DNA from 2 places in the Paenibacillus sp. 2RAB27 genome. Region 2 is predicted to be linked to the other one. Evidence: riboswitches for the same ligand, from Rfam matches in the RefSeq annotation. Region 2 holds a riboswitch; the other holds the start of a gene.
The links. Region 2 has a riboswitch for cyclic di-AMP ahead of AB4114_RS33015 (CAP domain-containing protein). Riboswitches for the same ligand answer to the same signal wherever they lie in the genome.
Positions count from the first base shown of each region.

Region 1: another riboswitch for cyclic di-AMP. It lies ahead of AB4114_RS31560 (C40 family peptidase); the one in region 2 lies ahead of AB4114_RS33015 (CAP domain-containing protein).

Region 1 covers NZ_JBFRGR010000043.1:11,205-18,280, forward strand. Annotated here, with positions in the region: gene AB4114_RS31545 (methyltransferase domain-containing protein) at 1-299, shown strand, start outside; gene sugE (quaternary ammonium compound efflux SMR transporter SugE) at 406-726, opposite strand; guanidine-I (ykkC/yxkD leader) riboswitch at 821-923, opposite strand; gene AB4114_RS31555 (MSMEG_1061 family FMN-dependent PPOX-type flavoprotein) at 994-1,605, opposite strand; gene AB4114_RS31560 (C40 family peptidase) at 1,840-2,310, opposite strand; cyclic di-AMP (ydaO/yuaA leader) riboswitch at 2,314-2,452, opposite strand; gene AB4114_RS31565 (hypothetical protein) at 2,621-3,439, opposite strand; gene AB4114_RS31570 (M1 family metallopeptidase) at 3,621-5,615, opposite strand; gene AB4114_RS31575 (YwhD family protein) at 5,810-6,301, shown strand; gene AB4114_RS31580 (transglycosylase domain-containing protein) at 6,474-7,076, opposite strand, start outside.
Region 2 covers NZ_JBFRGR010000050.1:22,220-33,935, reverse strand. Annotated here, with positions in the region: gene AB4114_RS33070 (GMC family oxidoreductase) at 1-1,367, opposite strand, end outside; gene AB4114_RS33065 (gluconate 2-dehydrogenase subunit 3 family protein) at 1,400-2,176, opposite strand; gene AB4114_RS33060 (c-type cytochrome) at 2,353-2,715, shown strand; gene AB4114_RS33055 (hypothetical protein) at 2,883-3,482, shown strand; gene AB4114_RS33050 (zinc ribbon domain-containing protein YjdM) at 3,558-3,902, shown strand; gene AB4114_RS33045 (hypothetical protein) at 4,273-4,704, shown strand; gene AB4114_RS33040 (DUF84 family protein) at 4,941-5,471, opposite strand; gene AB4114_RS33035 (hypothetical protein) at 6,128-6,652, shown strand; gene AB4114_RS33030 (hypothetical protein) at 6,649-7,446, shown strand; gene AB4114_RS33025 (hypothetical protein) at 7,433-7,888, shown strand; gene AB4114_RS33020 (hypothetical protein) at 8,006-9,457, opposite strand; cyclic di-AMP (ydaO/yuaA leader) riboswitch at 9,626-9,760, shown strand; gene AB4114_RS33015 (CAP domain-containing protein) at 9,766-10,416, shown strand; gene AB4114_RS33010 (SRPBCC family protein) at 10,661-11,116, shown strand; gene AB4114_RS33005 (group-specific protein) at 11,146-11,577, shown strand.

The sequences.
Region 1 (7,076 bases), on a different contig from region 2:
ATATTCCGCGGAATCGGATCGACAGCTTTTTACAAGGCTTCCATGAACGATTGGGCAGCGGAGCGCAGGTGTTCATTGCAGATAATATGTATGTGCCTGGCAGAGGCGGCGAGCTTATCACGCATGAGGAGAGCGAAGACACCTACAAAAGACGCGAGCTAGCCGACGGCTCCAAGCATGAAATACTTAAGAATTATTTTACTTACGAAGAGTTAAATGACATTTTTCGACCCTTGTCACAGCATTTGCGCATCTTTGTAGGGGGCAGCTTCTGGTATGTGAGCTATACAATCAAGTAGCCCAACACCGGGTTCATTTTTCACTAAAATAAGGTGGCCATAACCATGAGTATAATTTTGCCAACGTTGTCACGCAGATGAGTGGCGTGTAAGCGACCAATACTCCCTAGTGCCCTGACGTAAATTTCAGTCCGAGCACGCCGACCAGAATCAAGACCATAAACAAGATACGAACTAAGCTGATCGGTTCATCGAGAAAAAGAGTGCCAATGATAATCGCGCCTACAGCACCGATGCCAGTCCAGGCCGCATAGGCCGTTCCGATCGGAAGAGTTTTCGTTGCTGCAGCTAAGAAATAGAAACTAACGATCATGCCTAGAATCGTAACAATCGACGGGACTAGTCGCGTAAACCCATTGGAAAATTTCAATGAAATGGCCCATACGACCTCAAATACACCTGCAATAGCTAGAAATAACCATGCCATAATGAACACTCCTTCATGTGCGAATTTATGATTTACGATGTCAGTGCCACAAAATAAACAGAGAAAAGCCCGGGAATATCGCACTGTTGCGATAGACTCCCGGGCTTTTCTCCCTCCGTGACCACAGCATATTTGCTGTGTGTTTTCCCTTGGACCAGCCGGCAGTGAAACGCCGCGGAACCCTAGAAAACGACATGCCGTTATTATAGTCTGGCTAACATGTCATGTCAAGTTATCCATTTTGGCTGCGACCTAGTTAGCTTATCCTTATTCCTCTAGCGCTATGTTGTTCAATGCCAGATGCGCGCGGAACATATCCATGCCGTCTGGCTGCTCCTGTTCGGGTACCCACGTAGCGGTATCCCATATCTTCGAAAGTTTAAGTGCACGACTGCAGTGTACGAAACATTCCTGCACCTCGACGCCAACAGCGACGATCGGCGATTTCCCATTAAGCTGCATAGTCGCAAGGAGCTCTTCATCTCTCGTCAGCCAAGCGCGACCATTGACGCGGAGCACCATGTCGACGCCTGGAATGATGAATAAGAGACCCACCTGCGGGTTGTTTACTATATTTTGCATAGAATCTATTCGACGGTTTCCGAGTCTTTCTGGATAAATCAAGCGGTGATTATCGAGAACGCGAACGAAACCTGGGCCATCGCCACGGGGGGACACATCACACAATCCATCCGCACCTGATGTAGATAAGAAGAATAAAGGTGATTTGGCGATGAACGCTTGAGCATGTTCGTCAATTTGATTGATGACTTTATTTTGTACCGCAGGATGAGGCTCTCCAATATGATCTCTAATTTCATCAATGGATCGAACGATGCCGGGAAATGGGGGTGAAATATTGTCTTGTGTGTTGTCCATGCGTTCTTTTCCTTCCTGAGGCCAGAGGCCTTTGTTCAAAATACCAGCATGTATATGCGGAACATAAAAATTCGGCTGTTTTCTCCGTAAACACTTTGAGAAGTCCTCGAAGGACGTTGTAGACGTTTATTTTGATATTGTAGTATACGCCGATAACCTCGTTCAAATGAATGAAGCCCTGCAAGCTGCTCTTTCGAGCAAAGCTTAGCAGGGCTTCATTCTGTAGCGAGAACATTACTTGGATTCAGCAGTTAGTTGATTGTAGATATCATCCCACAGAACACGTCTGGCGGATACATATCGCTTCGCATAATAGGATTCGCTCAACTTATTCTTCACAACACCTTGATTGGTAGCGGAGTGAACGAATTCACCGTCTCCGAGGTACATACCTACATGAGAGATACCGCTGCCATCCGTGTTGAAAAATACAAGATCGCCCTTACGAAGATCTTTTTTGTCAACCCAGTAGCCTTCGCTGTTTTGCGATTTGGAGCTGTGTGGAAGGTCGATGCCGAACTCATCGAATAAGTAGGATGTGAAACCAGAGCAATCAAAGCCTTTGGTTGTCGTTCCTGCCCATTTGTAGGGAGTTCCTACGAGATCTTCGACTGCGTTGTCCATGGAGGACGATGCGAAAACGCTTCCTACACTTACACTCAAAAACAAAACAAGACTAAAAACAAGAGCAACTACTTTCTTCAACTGCTTGTCTCCTTCCGGTGCCTACGAGGTTAGCTGGAGGGTTCGGTTGAAGGTTCCCTATGATCCCTGTCTTGCAAGATCAATTCACCCGGAGTGGTTCCCCCGTTTCCCCATAAACTGAGGAATTCGGCATGAAAAATTTGGTTTTCTGATGCTAGTCCTTTTAATTCGTCATAAACAATGAAATTCCTCTTTTTTTGTTTAAAAAAAGGCGGAAAAATAGGCAAATAGTTCGGGAAATAGACAAAAAAAAGCCCCTTTCTCAAAGAGAAGGGGAGAGCGCGTAAGCTATTCACTGTTTTGCTGGATATTAGTTAGGTATTTTGGCTGAAAGCAGCTGATATTGGGAAGAAATGCCCCAAATTTGGAAAAAAATGTGGAAGAGGGGATACAATTGATAAATGATGAGGGCTACCAGTCCTGCCCATAGGTAAGTAGCCGTGACTGTGACCCCTGCCAAAAGTCCTGTGAACAGTAATAGGATGATGGCAAGTCCAATAATCGGCAGCGAATATCGAAAGAAAGAGATGATTGTCGATGTAATCCCCAGTTTGGCCGCGATGGCGAATTGCACATACATGAACAGCAACTGCAGGACAAAGCCATAGACCATTAAACTGAGCAGCCAAGGTAGAAGCTTGAGAACGATCTGCTCATAAGAGCCGCTATGTCCCAGCATATAGGCGGCTTTGGGAATAAGCCAGATGAGTGGGAATAGTGTAAGCGCGATGCGGATCAAATACACGAGCAGGAAGGGGAGCATGAGCTGCTTCATCCCGCGAAAGAAGCGATAGCCGGCATTCTGGTGAGGGTGAGTGAGCGAATAGTAGACACCGCTATTTAAGAGAGGCGTCAGCAGCATGCGCGCACATAAGAGTGCAGCAAGCCACCATAGATAGGAATAGCTGAGATCTGTTTTAATTAACTGAAACTGGCCCTCTGCTAGGAAAATCTGCAAGGCCTGCTTGGGTTGCTCAGCGCCAGGGAACCGATGCATGAGGGGGACAAGAACACCTTGTACGAGCTTATACAGGAGAATACCCCAACCCATCTGATATAGGAATAAAAAGATCGTGGCAAAGGGCTGCGCCATAGCTGCCCTGAAGCCTGCTTTGATATAGGTGGCCAACGAGGGTCCCTCCTTAACGTTTTCTTTAAAATATAAGAAAGTATAGTTGCAGTTTATACAATGCTTATATTTCTCCATAAACACTGTGATACGTCCTTGAGGGACGGTGTAGTCGTTTATTCTGGGAAACTAGCATCGTAAGCATACGCTCAGAGTTTGTCATGAGACGTAAGCCAAGTCCTTACCAGGCGACTGAGCCAAAAATGGCTTGCAGGAATTGAATAATGCCAAGATTCCACCGAATTTGAAGCTTCGTATTTAATTGCGTTTGATAAAAGTTGTTGATGTGCTTATTTTCGAGTATGAGCGTGTACTTGGGATCGATGCGCACCCAGTCGACAGGCGAGGTATGCGTTAATTTGAAATCGATGCTGCCTTCCTTGCCATCCCATGTTTTATCTAACAATGTGCCATCTGCGAAGTGGAACTGAATCGGCACTTCAGGTGAGTTGCCGCCAAACTTAACGATGCGGACTGTGCTTTCATAAGTCTCGGATCCCTTGTTGCCTTGAGGCTTTACATGGACACTTTCGACGGAGTAATCCATCATCAGATTGCCATAGACATATTGATTAAAGAAATCGTTCCAATCTGTTTTGCTGATCTCCTCCACGACCTGTTGGAAATCCTTCGTAGACGGATGTTTGAACTGCCACTTTTGGAAATAGGATTTCATGATACGATCCATCGTCTTGGTGCCGACTTGCTGCTCAATGGCTTTGAGTACGAGCTTGCCACGCGTGTACACATTTTCAGCATATTGATCATGCCCTGTGTAAGCCCATGCATTCTTCTGCAGTCCATTTGGTGAGGTGATATAACTGGATTCAACAGGTAAATTAGGTGCTTCGCCGTATTCGACTTCCATCACTTTATCTTCTGCATAAGAGGTGAAGCCTTCATCAAGCCATGCTTCCTCGAATTCATTGCTGGCTACAAGCCCATAGAAGAATTGGTGGCCGATCTCATGGACGACGACGCGTTCCAGTTCCAAGTCTGGATCTTTGTCGCTAGCTCCCCATGCGGTGACTAAGGTTGGATATTCCATGCCGCCAGCACCATTCCCGCCAGGAGGGGGGACGACGATGGAAAGAGTAGAGTACGGATACGTTCCGTACCACTGACTGTAACGGGAGAGTGCTTTTTTGGCCGCATACATGTAACGATCTTTTAAATCCTGATGATTAGGATCAAGATACAGTTTGATTTTGACTCCGGGAACCTGTGGGGCTGAGAAAGGCTCTTCCACATAGATGAAATGAGGAGAGGCTGACCAAGCGAAGTCATGCACATCCTCAGCATAGAATTGGTATGTCTTCGTGCCCTTGTCCGTCACAGCAGGTTTAACAGGAAATCCAGTCGCAGCCACAATATAATTTGCGGGCACCTGAATTTTCACATCGTACATGCCGAAATCCGCATAGAACTCGGAATTTCCGTGGTATTGATGGAGATCCCAGCCAGGTTCAGCCCGTCCCCTAGTTCCCTTGCGCTCATAAGCGGCAACCTTCGGGAACCATTGTCCAGCCATAACGAAGTCATCGACATACCCCATTCTGGCAAAAGCTGCAGGCAGCTTAACAAGGAATTCGGTATTGATGGTTACACGTTCACCAGGTCCAACAGGCTTGGATAACGGTATTTTGAGCAGCGTGTGGTCATCCTTATTGCCGTCATCCGGCTGAACGAATGACATCCGCTTGGTCAGATCATCACCTGTATCTGATTTCACGGAGAGCAGTTCCATACTGCCGCTACTCTCGTCTTTCGCTTCATCTTCACGCAGTTTCCCGCCAGACTCGCGCATGAATGTCGTTTTCTTCGAAGCGAACGCATTCGGATAGAGGTGAAAATACATTTCTTGTACAGGAACTGAGCCTGGATTTTCCCACGTGAGTGTTTGTTGGCCTTGGAGCTGCCTCGTTTCTGGTGTGTAGGCAACATTCATGTGATATTCGGCAATACGATAACTAAGTGGTGTTGAGGTTTCTAACGGTTTGCCATTATCTGCAGGCTGCATGTCCGGTGTCTGAACATGGGGAACATCTTTAGAGACGACAGGAACAGTCCCTCTTGGTGTGGAGGGGAGCAAGGTGTTCGTTATTAACACTGCGCCGGCTGCAAGGAGCATGACAGCAAACCATTGTACCTTGCGGCTATTGAATAGAGCATTCATATCCATGAGATTCACCCCGCCTAAACAAGCATCTACAGCATGTATATGTAGACAACCTAGGGAATATTTCTGCGAGGTGAAAGAAATATGATAAATGTCCATGGGAGCCCGCCGCCACTTGTTCTACTGGGAGACTTTCGCTACAATGAAAGCATGTCGTCATTTTAACCTAATGTAGAGTGGAAGGTGCCCTTATGGAAGCGGATAAGAAGAAGCTGGCCTTAAATATAGTAAGCTCGAAAGTGAATCACAAAGGCTTCGGTGCAGGAGCCATTGATCTGAGTAACGTCTCCGGCATCATTATTGATGGGGATGAAGCGTATTTGGATGAAGGTACTCTTCATGCGAAGAGTAAGATCGAGAAAGGCATTAAGTTCTCCACGAACAAGGAGGATGTCCCTAATGGTCGTAAAGCGTGGATCGTGTGGGTAGCGGTTGATCGTACAGAAGAGGGCGCCTACTATGCGGGGATGTCCGCTTGCGAAATGCTAGTCGACACCGAAGCACGCCGCGGATGGAAGATTCTTGCGGAGCACGTGAACAAAATGGACGGCGCGATGAAACGTAAATTCATCCTGGAGGGCTTGTCTGACAGTGAGCGAACAGCCCTTCGAAACTGTCTGATTGCGCACAACGAAGACTGGTGGAACCGCTCGGATCAAAGCCTCAAGGACGCACTCTCCTAAGCTTAAAGCGGCGAATATGGAGAATATGAACATTATGTGTCATCCATTGTTCCGCAATGTCGAAGCGGGTATACTATACCCTAGTGTATGTTACCTCATATACTAGGACAGCAAAAAGGCAGGACTAAGACGCGCTTAGTACTGCCTTTTTGTGTTTTTATTTAGTGGAATGTTAGTCGTTCCACCAACGTTTTAGATCGTTCCACCAAGAGCCGTTATCGCCTTTGGAACCGGATTTTTGACCGCCTGCCGCATCTGGATTAGCAGGTTTGCCTGTACAATATGTCGTGGGTTCAGTACCCGCAAGAAAAGCCTCCATTTTGGAATTCGGACAGTCCTCATTAGACAATTTGCCGCTTAGCGGATCAATGTAAACCGTCGTCACACCTTCAGGGATCGGGAACAGCTTCGGCGGAATCGCATCCAAAGTCTGTTCGGTGAAATCCGCGAAGATCGGTGAGGCGAGATGGGATTCCACCGTTGTGATATTGCGGCTCTTGTCATAGCCCACCCAGACTGCAGTGGAAAGCTCCGGCGTGAAGCCGACGAGCCAGGCATCCGTATCCGTTGTACCCGTTTTGCCGGCAATTGGCCGCTTAATCGTACTGGCTACACGGTTTCCCGTTCCACCCTCTTCGAACACACTTTCCATGAGATTAGTCATCACATAGGCAACAGCAGGTGGTATGACTTGCTCCTCCTTAGGTGTCGCTTCATATAAGACACGCCCATTGGCATCCTCGATTCGCAAAATCGCGGTCGTTTCATGATGCAC
Region 2 (11,716 bases):
AAGGTGATCCGTGGCAGTGGCAGACCATAAGCATCCTTATAAGTCGGATCCAAATCCACATAATGATGTTTCCATGGCATGCTGCTGCCCTGAGGCGAGACAGATAGAACACTGTTCGCATACTTCAGCGACTTCTGTTTAAAATCTTTTCCCCAAGAAGGTGTACCCTTGGGAACAGAGTTATTTGCAATCGGACGTTGGCCGGTTTGCGAAATCCGGATACCAGCGCCATGGATGAAATTCAGATTCGTATGGTCGAAATTATCTCCATTGAAATCAGGAATTTCCATGCCGAGAGAACCAGCTCCCGCGTACAAGTTGAACTGCTTTTCATCGAAAAAGCCTGTCGCACTCCCGCCGTTCGTTTGGTAGCAGTAATTTTTACCAATAACTCCCTTTCCTGTGGCAGGATCGTAAGGTTTACCCAGTTTGGAAGTGAGCAGAAGCTTAATGTTGTTAAATACATAGCTGGCCATGATGACGACATCCGCGGGCTGCTCGAATTGCTCTCCTGTAACGGTATTCACGTATACAACGCCGCTCGCTTTTTTACCATCGTTCAGGACCTGAGTCACGTTGGAGTAAGAGCGTAACTCGAAATTGCCGGATTTCTGTGCAATGGGGAGCGAGGTTACGATCACATCCGCTTTGGCCCCATACTCACAACCAAACCGTTCGCAATAACCGCAATATTGACAGGCTGCACGGGTAATGCCATCAGGGTTCGTATATTGTTCCGACAAGTTTGCCGAAGGCATCATATAGGGATGGTACCCGAGTTTTTTGGTCGCATCTTCGAACAATTTCAAGATCGGCGTTTTCACCATCGGTTTGGTCGGGAACGGAGCGGAACGCTTGCCTACAAGTGGATTCTGCTCAGTATCACCAGAAATACCAGCCAATTTCTCGAATTTATCGAAATAGGGCTCTAACGTGTCATACGTGATGCCCCAATCCTGGATCATCATGCCTTCAGGAATTTTCTGCTTCCCATAGCGTTCCACAGTTTTACTATAAATCTCGAAATCATAAGGGAGAAACCGATAGGTTTGTCCATTCCAATGAACACTTGCACCGCCGAGACCTTCACCGAGCAGAAAGGAGCCGTACTCTCGCATCGGCACAGCGGCCATTTTCTCCGTATTGCGAAATGTAACGGTTTCTTTGGACAAATCCTGCATAAGATCATAGCGAGAAGCGTAACGTAGCTCATCATGCACCATATAGTAGTCTGCTGTACTGCGCGGCTTTCCGCGCTCTAAGCCAACTACTTTAACTCCTTGTTTCGTTAATTCTGCGGCGATAATTCCCCCGACCCATCCCATTCCTACAATGACAACGGGGACTTTCGGCATTTTAGTAGCCATCAACGTATTCCTTCCTTCGTGAAATTTGTTCTTTAATGAGCAAAATGATCGTGTAAGCTGCGAGGCTCCATGACGACAAATTGATCTTTATCTATCATGTTCGTATAGGTCATTTGGTTGCCGGGGTAATTACGCATTTTCCAGCCAGCCATATTCTTATTCCCGCCGTACAAGGGATCGGAGTAGACACCTTCCATCACAAGTACACGGAATTGGTTGAAAAAGGTTTTACCTGTAATTCCATTTACGACGCTGATTTCACCTTTTTCCATGGAGGTCAGAATCGCATCTTGTTCTTCAGGTTTAATATCTACGAAGCCTTTCGTATATTTGGTTTTGGCTGTTTCTTCAAGACTATGTAGCCCCATTGTAATGAGTTCATGACGTTGAATGCTGAGGTAATCCCCCTGTGTGACTTCACCTTTCACAAAAGGCCCCATCCGATAGGTGCGGGCATTCACACCCCAAGGACTGGCTAGCTGATGGTCAATAAAAAAAGCAACGCCTAGTTCTGCAGCTCCTGGTCCGCTGTCGTCCTTAGGAAAGATGCGCTCTGCTGCGGCTTCAGTAATTTGCAGTTGGGATTGATTGAAGAACATCGGCGCTTGATTGTAATCAGCCGTGACTTGTGGTTTCGGACTTACGGAAGGCGAAGGAGAAGTCTGGGTAGTATCTTTCTTAAACCCTCCAGATACTGCGCTTCCAATGACGCCACCAACCACGACGCCACCAATGGCAGTTCCAGTGTACTTGAGAAAACGGCGACGTGAGTGATCAGGCGTATGATTGTGCGTGTTTTTGTCAGCCAACTTGTCATACCTCCATGGAATTTTATGTACTTCTGGGTAGTTATGGATATGTTGATCTGTAAGTGTATTTCCTATGCATGAGTTGCATGAAAATATGGAAACGGGGGAAATGTAGTGGTAGGTTTCCGATTTCTATAAATGGTTTTGAACCTATGAATGTGAGGAGAAGCATACTCATGAACACAAAGATCGTAGTCCTCACCCTTTTGCTTGCTGGAGCGTTATCGGCTTGCGGTAAAAGTAATACAACACCTAGCCCAAGTGCAGGAACAACAACCGCGCCAACAGCATCAGCAAGTACAGGAACAACGACTAAAGCTGATGCACAGACGGTATTTAAGGCCAATTGTGTCAGCTGTCATGGCGCCAATTTGGAGGGTTTAGTCGGACCGAATCTCCAGAAGGTTGGTGGAAAGTACTCGAAGGAACAACTCACCGCGATCATCGCGAATGGGAAGGGTGCAATGCCTGCTTTTAAAGGAAAGCTATCCGATGATGAAATCAGTTCGTTATCTACATGGCTTGCAGACAAAAAATAGTCAGGAATGAAACCCGCCCTTCGCTGTAAAACGGCTAGGCGGGATTTTTATTTCGTGATTAAAGAGACATTCATTTCGTTTAAAAAAGGGCATAGGATAAATAAGTAATTGGAAAAATACCCGATAAAGGTGCTTCCTTTTCAATAAGCAATAGGGAGATGAACCAGATGAAGGGCAAAGATCGGTGGAATGATCTCTTTGAGTTTGCCATGTATGTACTGGCAGGAGGTTGCTTTGTTTACTTTCTTGTGAAAGGAAACTGGGGGAAAATGTTCCAGGCGGTGCTCATTGTGGCTGTACTTCAACTCATTCGACTCGTCGTCAAATGGACGAAGACGACCCTATTTACATCGCTGCGTTTCTGTGTGCTGTTGTTTATTTTTGTCACGATGTTCCTTGCGAATGAATTCGGCTATTACGGCGTCATCCCTTATCTAGATAAAATCGAGCATCTCTTCTCGGGCGTGATCCTCTGTTTCATCGGTTTATTGATATATAGCAAAGCATCGAATCATCAAGAGGGGGTTGAACCACCTTCACCGCATGTCGCGGTGTGGCTGTGCTTGTTCTTTTCCATTGCGATGGCTGGAGTTTGGGAGATATATGAATTCGCGACAGACCATCTCTTCGGGCTTGATTCACAGAATGGCAGCCTGCTCGATACGATGACAGACATCATTTGTGGAACAATAGGGGCGATTTTGACGGCTTGTTATTTGGCGTTGAAAGCTAAGAATCGGTCACTTCCTTTGGTGAATATAAGATAATTTTGGCAGAACTTACCTTGTCATTTCGCTTCGTTTGTGGCACTATTAGCACTATTGAATGGAGGAATTGACAGCATGGAAGAGTTGCCTAATTGCCCGAAATGCCAATCTGCTTATACGTATGAAGATGGAAATTTACTGGTGTGCCCGGAGTGTGCGCATGAGTGGTCTTCATCAGTCAGTGAAGTTGAGAATGGCGATGATCAGAAAGTGGTCAAAGACGCGAACGGTAATGTATTGAAAGATGGGGATTCCGTTACGGTCATCAAAGATTTGAAAGTCAAAGGGACTTCATCCGTTATCAAAATGGGTACAAAAGTGAAAAACATTCGCTTAGTCGAAGGCGATCATGATATTGATTGTAAAATCGATGATTTCGGAGCAATGAAATTAAAGTCGGAGTTTGTTAAAAAGATGTAAGAGGGGGATCCGTACGACGTGCGGGTCTTTTTTCTTTGAATAAGGGATAGTTTAGCATCGTGTGACTCATCTTAAATAGAGCAGGATTGATAAGGGTGATCGACAGAGGAGGGGATTCGTTGCAACTATTTCATCTTAGTTACATTCTCTTGTTTAGCGCCGTGCTCGCGGCTGGAACGATCGGAGTCGCTTGGTTTGTATTTCATAAGCGGAAAAGGAAAGCTCGTTAAACTTTAAAAGTCGAATGTTGCTCGTTGGAGCTTATGAAGCTCTAGCGGGCTTTTTATTTTTTGGATTATTTGTTCCATACCAGGCATAAAAAGGGAATAGGAGGCTTTTCGCGAATACTATTTATGGAGGGGGGCTAACTGTGAAACTATACGAACGATCATTAAAATCTCAACTTGTTAGTGTTTGTATTTTTTTCTTCTTATCTTTGGTACAACTAATCATTAATATTGGAGACCATCGCCCAGTTGGTTTTATTGTTATTTTCAGTTTTTGTCTTGGACTATTTCTCATTCTAGCTGTCATTATTAGTATAGATCTCATCCAAAAAGACGCGGAGAAAATAGTGGCTAAAGTAGAATTTATCGAAGAATTCCGTATTCATATTCGAAAACCAAATGGAAAGTTAATGAAAGTGCGTGTAAAAGCAAGAGAATATGAAAAATTTCATCTCAATCAATCTATCGAATTACTGGTGGGTAAACGTACTAGTGCCTTGCTCACAATCAAAAGTTTGGAGTATGAATCTAATGACGTTTCTCAAGCAGACGTTAGTACTACGGAGGACGTATGAAGCGAGTACGAAAACTTCGATATTCATATAACCAAAGATGAGCAATTTACGGTATTTCATGATTGGACGCTGGACTGTCGGACGAATGTCAAAGGGCAGTCGAAAGACTACCGGCGGAATATGGACCGAATCGGATTAACCGCATTGCACCTATCTATAAGTGAAACAAAGAGGGCACCTGCTAGTAGAATCTTCTACTTGCTGGCTGCCCTCTTTCACTTTACCTTGGCCTACTTTTACTTATAAAACGTGGATTGAAAAGGTGTCAGTGCTGCAATGACCGCATCCCGAAATATATCACTTCGTGTAATTCGACCATTCGTAAATAGACCATAAGCGCCTTCTTTGTGATTACTCCCGACCGTGCTGCTCAGTTCATCTATGATGTGGCGCAGCTCGGTTCCACCTTGCATTAATTTCTCTCCAATTTCTTTGGGAATGGGGAAATATAAACCTTTGCCGACATAGAGCTGATTTCCATCCCAAGCGGCGCAAACAGAGAAGAGATACCACTGCCTCGTATGGATGCTGTCGAATGTAAGGCCACCCTCAAGTCCAAGTCCAAAGTTGGCTTCAGGCTCTGCCTCAAGCACATTTTTGGCCCGCGTGATCGCACCAAGAATGGTTTCATCTTCCGTCATTGGCTGGTCAGATACACCAGAAGGGACAGCGTGACAAATCGGTTCTATCCCCGTAGCCACTACCACAGCAGCCCGCTTTGCTTGATTGTTCGTACCTAAAGCAATTCTTACATCTTTGTCAAACATTTGACATCACTCCTAACTTTCCTAAAACAGATCAACAGAAACAATAAGTTCTAGTATATCATGTTTTGATTTCTATTAAGATTAGTAGCAAGGTGTGCCTTTTCTAATCAGTACTAAATGTGTGCAAAGTTGGGCATATTTGTTAAAAACATGTGTTGATGAAGGGGACAATGGTGCTGCAAGCATGGGAAAAATTCTGCTCATTACATTTTATATCCTTACCATCATTACCTTTTTCGTTATAAAGCGAAGGTTGCAACTGTTTGAAACAATCTTCTGCTGGTTAATTGTACTTTTACTGCATGGTGTCTACTTTATGATTATCACCTTGAATTATCAGTTATTGATTCCTTCACCTCGGTTATCGGATATCATCTTTAGAATCATATATCAACAAGTGATTACGCCGATTATAGTGATATGGGCCATAGAGCAGTTTGTAAAAATACGTGGATTATTGTACAAGACGTTGTCCATCTTTATTTTCTCAATCTTTCATGTGGTATTGAAATTTTGCATGCAAAACTTAGGAATTGTTCACTACTCTGAACAGTGGAGAGTATCTTGGTCATATTTGGAAAGTGTCTTGCTCCTTATTTGTACAGGACTTGCACTACTATTGTATCGTTTAGTTATGCGAAAGGAAGGAATACCATTTGAGTCACCTTGATGTGCTATTGCAAAGGAATACGATATTTACACTCGTTTGTCTCGTGTTAAGTTATGGTTTTATGTGGTTTCTGCCAAGTAACATGCCAAAATCTGTGAGTATCATTATGATGCTTTTCAGTCTGAATACGGCCAAAAATTTGGATACGATCATTGCCGTACCACCGTTTGACCTCTATAACACGAATATTTATCCGTATTTCGATTTTGCAGATATTCTAACATGGTCTTTATATCCTGTCTTTGGTTATTTTTTTGCTTATTACTACATCAGGTTCCGTATTCGTGGGTTGATGATTCCTTTCTATATATTAGGTTGTTCATTAATAGGAACAGCCTATGAATCTTTAAATGTTTATTTTGATGTATTTCAGTACCTACACTGGAAATTAAGCTATTCTTTTTGCGTGTATCTCATCGTGCAGACGCTGTGTGTTCTTGTATTTACAAAGCTGAAAAAGCATTGGATTGATCAAAAATCTAAATCGACAAGGAGAATCGATCGAACTTGAGTTCTGTACAAGAGCATCCGCCACGGAGACAGCAAGCTTTATTAAGTCTGGACGGTTTAACTAGCCTGCGTTGGCAGGATCCGAAGATAATAGCGTGGTGGTCAGCTTCCTTTCCTGGATTCGGTCATTTCCTGCTCCATCAATTTATACGCGGATTTCTGTTATCAACATGGGAAGTGGTCATCAATTCACTTGCTAGAATCAATGAGGCGATCTATTACTCCTTCAGTGGGCAATTCGAGTTGGCTGCACAAGTTATTGAGCCAAGGTGGGCATTCGCCTATGCCTTCGTTTACTTGTTCGCGATATGGGATAGTTATATCAAGGCGATCGATGCGAATAAGCAATGCCATCTGGCAAAGCTTGAAGGAGCAAGAATTACTTCCAATCTCATTAAACCTTGGACGATCACGAATATTAGCTACAAGAGACCTGGGGCAGCTATGGTCTGTTCCTTTGTTTTTCCGGGACTCGGCCATTTATATAATAACCGAATTGCTTTAGGATTCTATTGGGTACTCTGGTGGTTTATTTATTTGACCATGTCGCGATCACACGAAGCTACTCTTTATCTGATACTTGGTAAGTTATCCAAATCGACTGCACTACTAAATCCACATTGGCTATTATTCATGCCGTCAGTCATTGGAGGCTCTGTGTATGACGCATTTATGACAGCGCAAGATCATAATCGACTTTTTCGTCTAGAGCAGAAGCAATACTTAGCAGAAAAGTATCCACATTTTCCATTACGTCTGTTTGAGAAGGAGAATGACCCGCATGCTGATCATTAGTACTTTTGAGCACTCGATAGAAGTGGAGGAAGCACTAGCCGTACTTGAACAGATGGGTCTAGCTCGTAATGAAATCATGGTTATCATGATGGAAAACTATATGGACATACCCGATCATAATTACAATTCAAATCCGAACAAGAAAGCGCTGGCCTTCGAGGTTGGTATGGCAACATCCACGGCATTCACTGTCATTGGGATTAGTTTCGGCTTCATATTGTATTGGGGGCCAATTATTTGGGGAGTTATTTGCGCTATTTGCGGATTTATTGTGGGGTATTGCCTCACACGCATCATACAAACGAAGCTACTTAAACATGTTATTCGCAAAAAAGAGCGATTACCCGAGCTTGCTGTCATTATCCAATGCCATGAGGAACGATTTAAAGAGGTACAGCATGTGTTGTGGGAATACCAAGCGCTATCCGTAGGCAAATTTTAAAAATAGAACATATGACAAGCTTGAGCTTTCAAGCTTATTTTTGCTGGATTGCACGAAAAAGCAAGAGGCTAATGGATATATCCACTAGCCTCTTGCTTTTTACTAACACGCGTATTTTCATTTCATTTTAGCTAATTCATAATCAAACCATGTTCCCATCTCACCCGTAGTCAGATTCTCTATCGTATTGTTGCGATGTTTAATGAAAATGTTTCTGTTCTTATCCAAATAATAGTCGCCAAAGACATAGTCGGATAACCGTTTTGTTTCTAATTTCGTATTCAGTTTGTACAGTCCAGCTGTATCTTGCACAGCATAATCCTTATTCGAGATGCCATTCAATACGATATAGAGGCTTCCATCGGTAGATGCAGGATTGGTCAATGAAAGATTAGTTATACCTAATGCATTGACATCCAATTCATGAAGCTTTTCATTTACCATGTGAAGCGTTCCTACTTGGTCTAGCAAGCCAACGCGGGCACTACCCGAAATATAGCCACTTCGACTAGGTAATTTAGCAGAAGCAATCCACACGGTACCATCTGGATTCGGGATGACGCGGTCTAGCTTTTGATTGAAATCTTCGAGTCGGGTCACGTTCCCATTTTGAATAAGAAATGTATAGGTCGTGCCATAATTTGGACCAATAGCGGCAATCGGCAAGGTCAGATTAACGGATATGATTACCCGTTGATCGCCAGCAGGAAATGCCGCGTACGTATGGACAGGTGCTCCCCAGGCTGCCGATTCCCATACATCGGAGTCTGTAAGTGTGTATACTTTTACATTACCGTAGTACAAATCGCGATCTTTACGCACTAACTKTATTGGTTTACCAGCTAATGGATGGGGAGAACTAGAAAGTCCTTTGAAGAATTGATCTTGTTCTTCATTGTTTTTCCATTCGATTTGATAGTTGTTTTTATCCATCTTAAGCATGGATTTTGCAGGGTCCGCGGAAAGCAGGGAGTAGAAATATAGTGAACTATCATCGTCACCGATGATGGAATAGATAGCATTTTGCCCACCGACTAGCGAAAGTCCTGCATCATCACCCCATTGGATGTCAATCTGAAGAAGATCATGGACGAATCGCCAAGTCAAAGGCATATAAATCACATCTTGATACGTTAGAAAAMGGTAGGGCTCTGTTTGATTATTGATTTCTACTTGATTCATCGTAATTGGCACATCGGAAATTTGGACAGAGTAACTGCTTGCATTACTTTTGGTTGTCAGATCCTGTTCAAGCGGGTTTTGATGAATGGGTGGAGGGAAATTCCGATTTGACCAAATCTGCAATCCATCGGATTCACTCCAGTTGTATTCAATGCCGAGCGTTTGGAAATTGTTCCATGTCATGGGTAGGTAAGTGATGTCTTTATACACCAGAAACGGGTATTGGCTATGGGTAATATCCATGTCTTGACCATTGATTTGAATTGGAAAATAGGGCAGAGATGCCTTCACAGATACGCTTGCTGAAGCTTGCATGGGAAGTAACGGTAACAATCCGCTCATCAATCCGAGAATGACAATCGAGCATTTTATAGCAAATTTCTTCAAAACCATCACCCTTTTCTAAGTTAGTATTGCTACTGATTAGACGCGGGATGGTGAGAAAAGTTGTATGAATAAAGGAGGATATATCCAGATCGTGTTGTTGATGGTAAATTTTGAGTCATGATCTCACTGAATTCCCATGTTACAATCGTTGAGATCCATGCTGGATCAAAACTTAGAAGGCCGAAGCTTTTTTGAAGCACGGGGGAACCAATCTTTGGGGTGAAGTCGCGTTATGCGCGGCCGGGTGATTACTCTTTGATCCGAATCCGACAGCTAACCTCGCAGGCCGCGAAAAGGAGAGGTTTATAGTGAAACGTTACAAGAAGCTTGTAGTTACAGGAGCACTAGGTTTGACCGTCTTGATGGGGGCGAACTCAGCATTTGCTGCTACGGGAACGCACACGGTAGCAGGCAACGATACCATGTGGTTAATCTCGAAAAAATATGGCGTCAGCCTTACTTCGCTGATCAAGGCGAATCCGCAAGTATCCAACCCGAACGTGATTTGGTCGGGCATGAAGCTCAACATCCCAGGAAGCACGGGTACAACTGTTGCGACTAAACCACAGGTTACGCCAGCACCTACGCAATCCACTTTCGCTAGCCAAGTGGTTACCTTAGTCAACCAGGAGAGAACGAAGGCTGGATTGAAGCCTTTGACCAGCAATAGCGCACTTACCGCGATGGCACTGGATAAAGCGAAAGACATGTACAATAACGGCTATTTCGATCATACATCGCCAACTTACGGGTCACCTTTTGATATGATGAGCTCCTATGGCATCTCTTATTCCTACGCGGGTGAAAACATCGCCAAAGGTCAACAAACGCCTGATGCTGTCATGACAGCATGGATGAATAGTTCAGGTCATAGAGCGAATATTTTGAGTCCGAACTATACCCAAATTGGCGTGGGTTATTACAACGGTGAGTGGGTACAGGAATTTATAAGTAATTAAGTTAAGTTACGTGATAATCGTGGATTGTGGCAGTCTCCCTTGGGAGGCTGTTTTTTGTATTAACGCTTCAGTGTGGGTCACCTGTACTGCGAAGGGGAACTACGTTCCGCAACAATGGATAAAATCCAATAAATCCAACCTACTAATTGTATGTGATGGTATTATATATCATATGGATCGGCAAGGATCGTATTATGTAGCTGAAAATCTAAATTGATACAGAAAGAATATTGAGGTGCATCCKGTGATTAAGATTTTCACAGAAATCGAAATAAAAGCATCTATTGATGTTTGCTTTGACATGGCAACGAATATTGATATACATACGCGGACTGTTTGGCCACATACCAAGGAACGAGCGATAGCTGGAACGACAACAGGCATGATTAGTGGAGGGGATACAGTTACTTTTGAGGCGAGACATTTCTTCATTAGGCAAAAACACAAGTCACTCATATCGAATTATGCTCGGCCTTACCGCTTTGTTGATGAGATGTTGCAGGGTACGTTTAAAAGTATGAGGCATGAGCACGAATTTATCGATTTAGGTAATAAAACTTTGATGAAAGATACATTAACTTTTGAGGCCCCGCTGGGCTGGGTCGGATGGATCGTTGAGAGGGTTGTGTTGAGGAGATATATGACACGATTTTTGAACTATCGGAATGAGCAGTTGAAAATTTTAGCTGAGCAAAAGTAAGTAGGGAGAAGAGAAGAGAGGGGATCCAATTGAAATTCTATCTTGCATCCAGTTTCAAAAACATCGACAATGTCCGATATGTTGCGAAGCAGTTGAAGTCTATGGGATATCTTCAAACATACGATTGGACGATGCATACAGGTATCGATTCACTTCAAGAGCTCGCGGCGATTGGTGCGAAAGAGAAAGAAGCCGTATTGCGTGCAGATCTCTTCATCATCATGTTGCCAGCGGGTAAGGGAAGCCATGTTGAGTTAGGACTAGCTCTCGGAGCAGGGAAGGCTATTTTTATGTATTCTGCTAACGATGAGATGAACGATATTGACAAAACGAGTACGTTTTATCAACTGCCGGAGGTGCAGAAAATCATCGGACCGATAGACGACTTAGTCTTAACGATAAATAAAAGTTGCGATCGAACAAACATGGGGATGCCTAATTTGAGTAGTAAGGGAACGTAGGTACGCTATTTCTATGTAAAATGCTAGTATTGGCAGCTAACGGAACGTGAATGCGCTATTTGTCCATTTTCGTGGATTTTTAGCAGTTTTCGAGTAAATAGCGTACTGACGTTCCCTTTCGATACCATTCTAGCTGGTT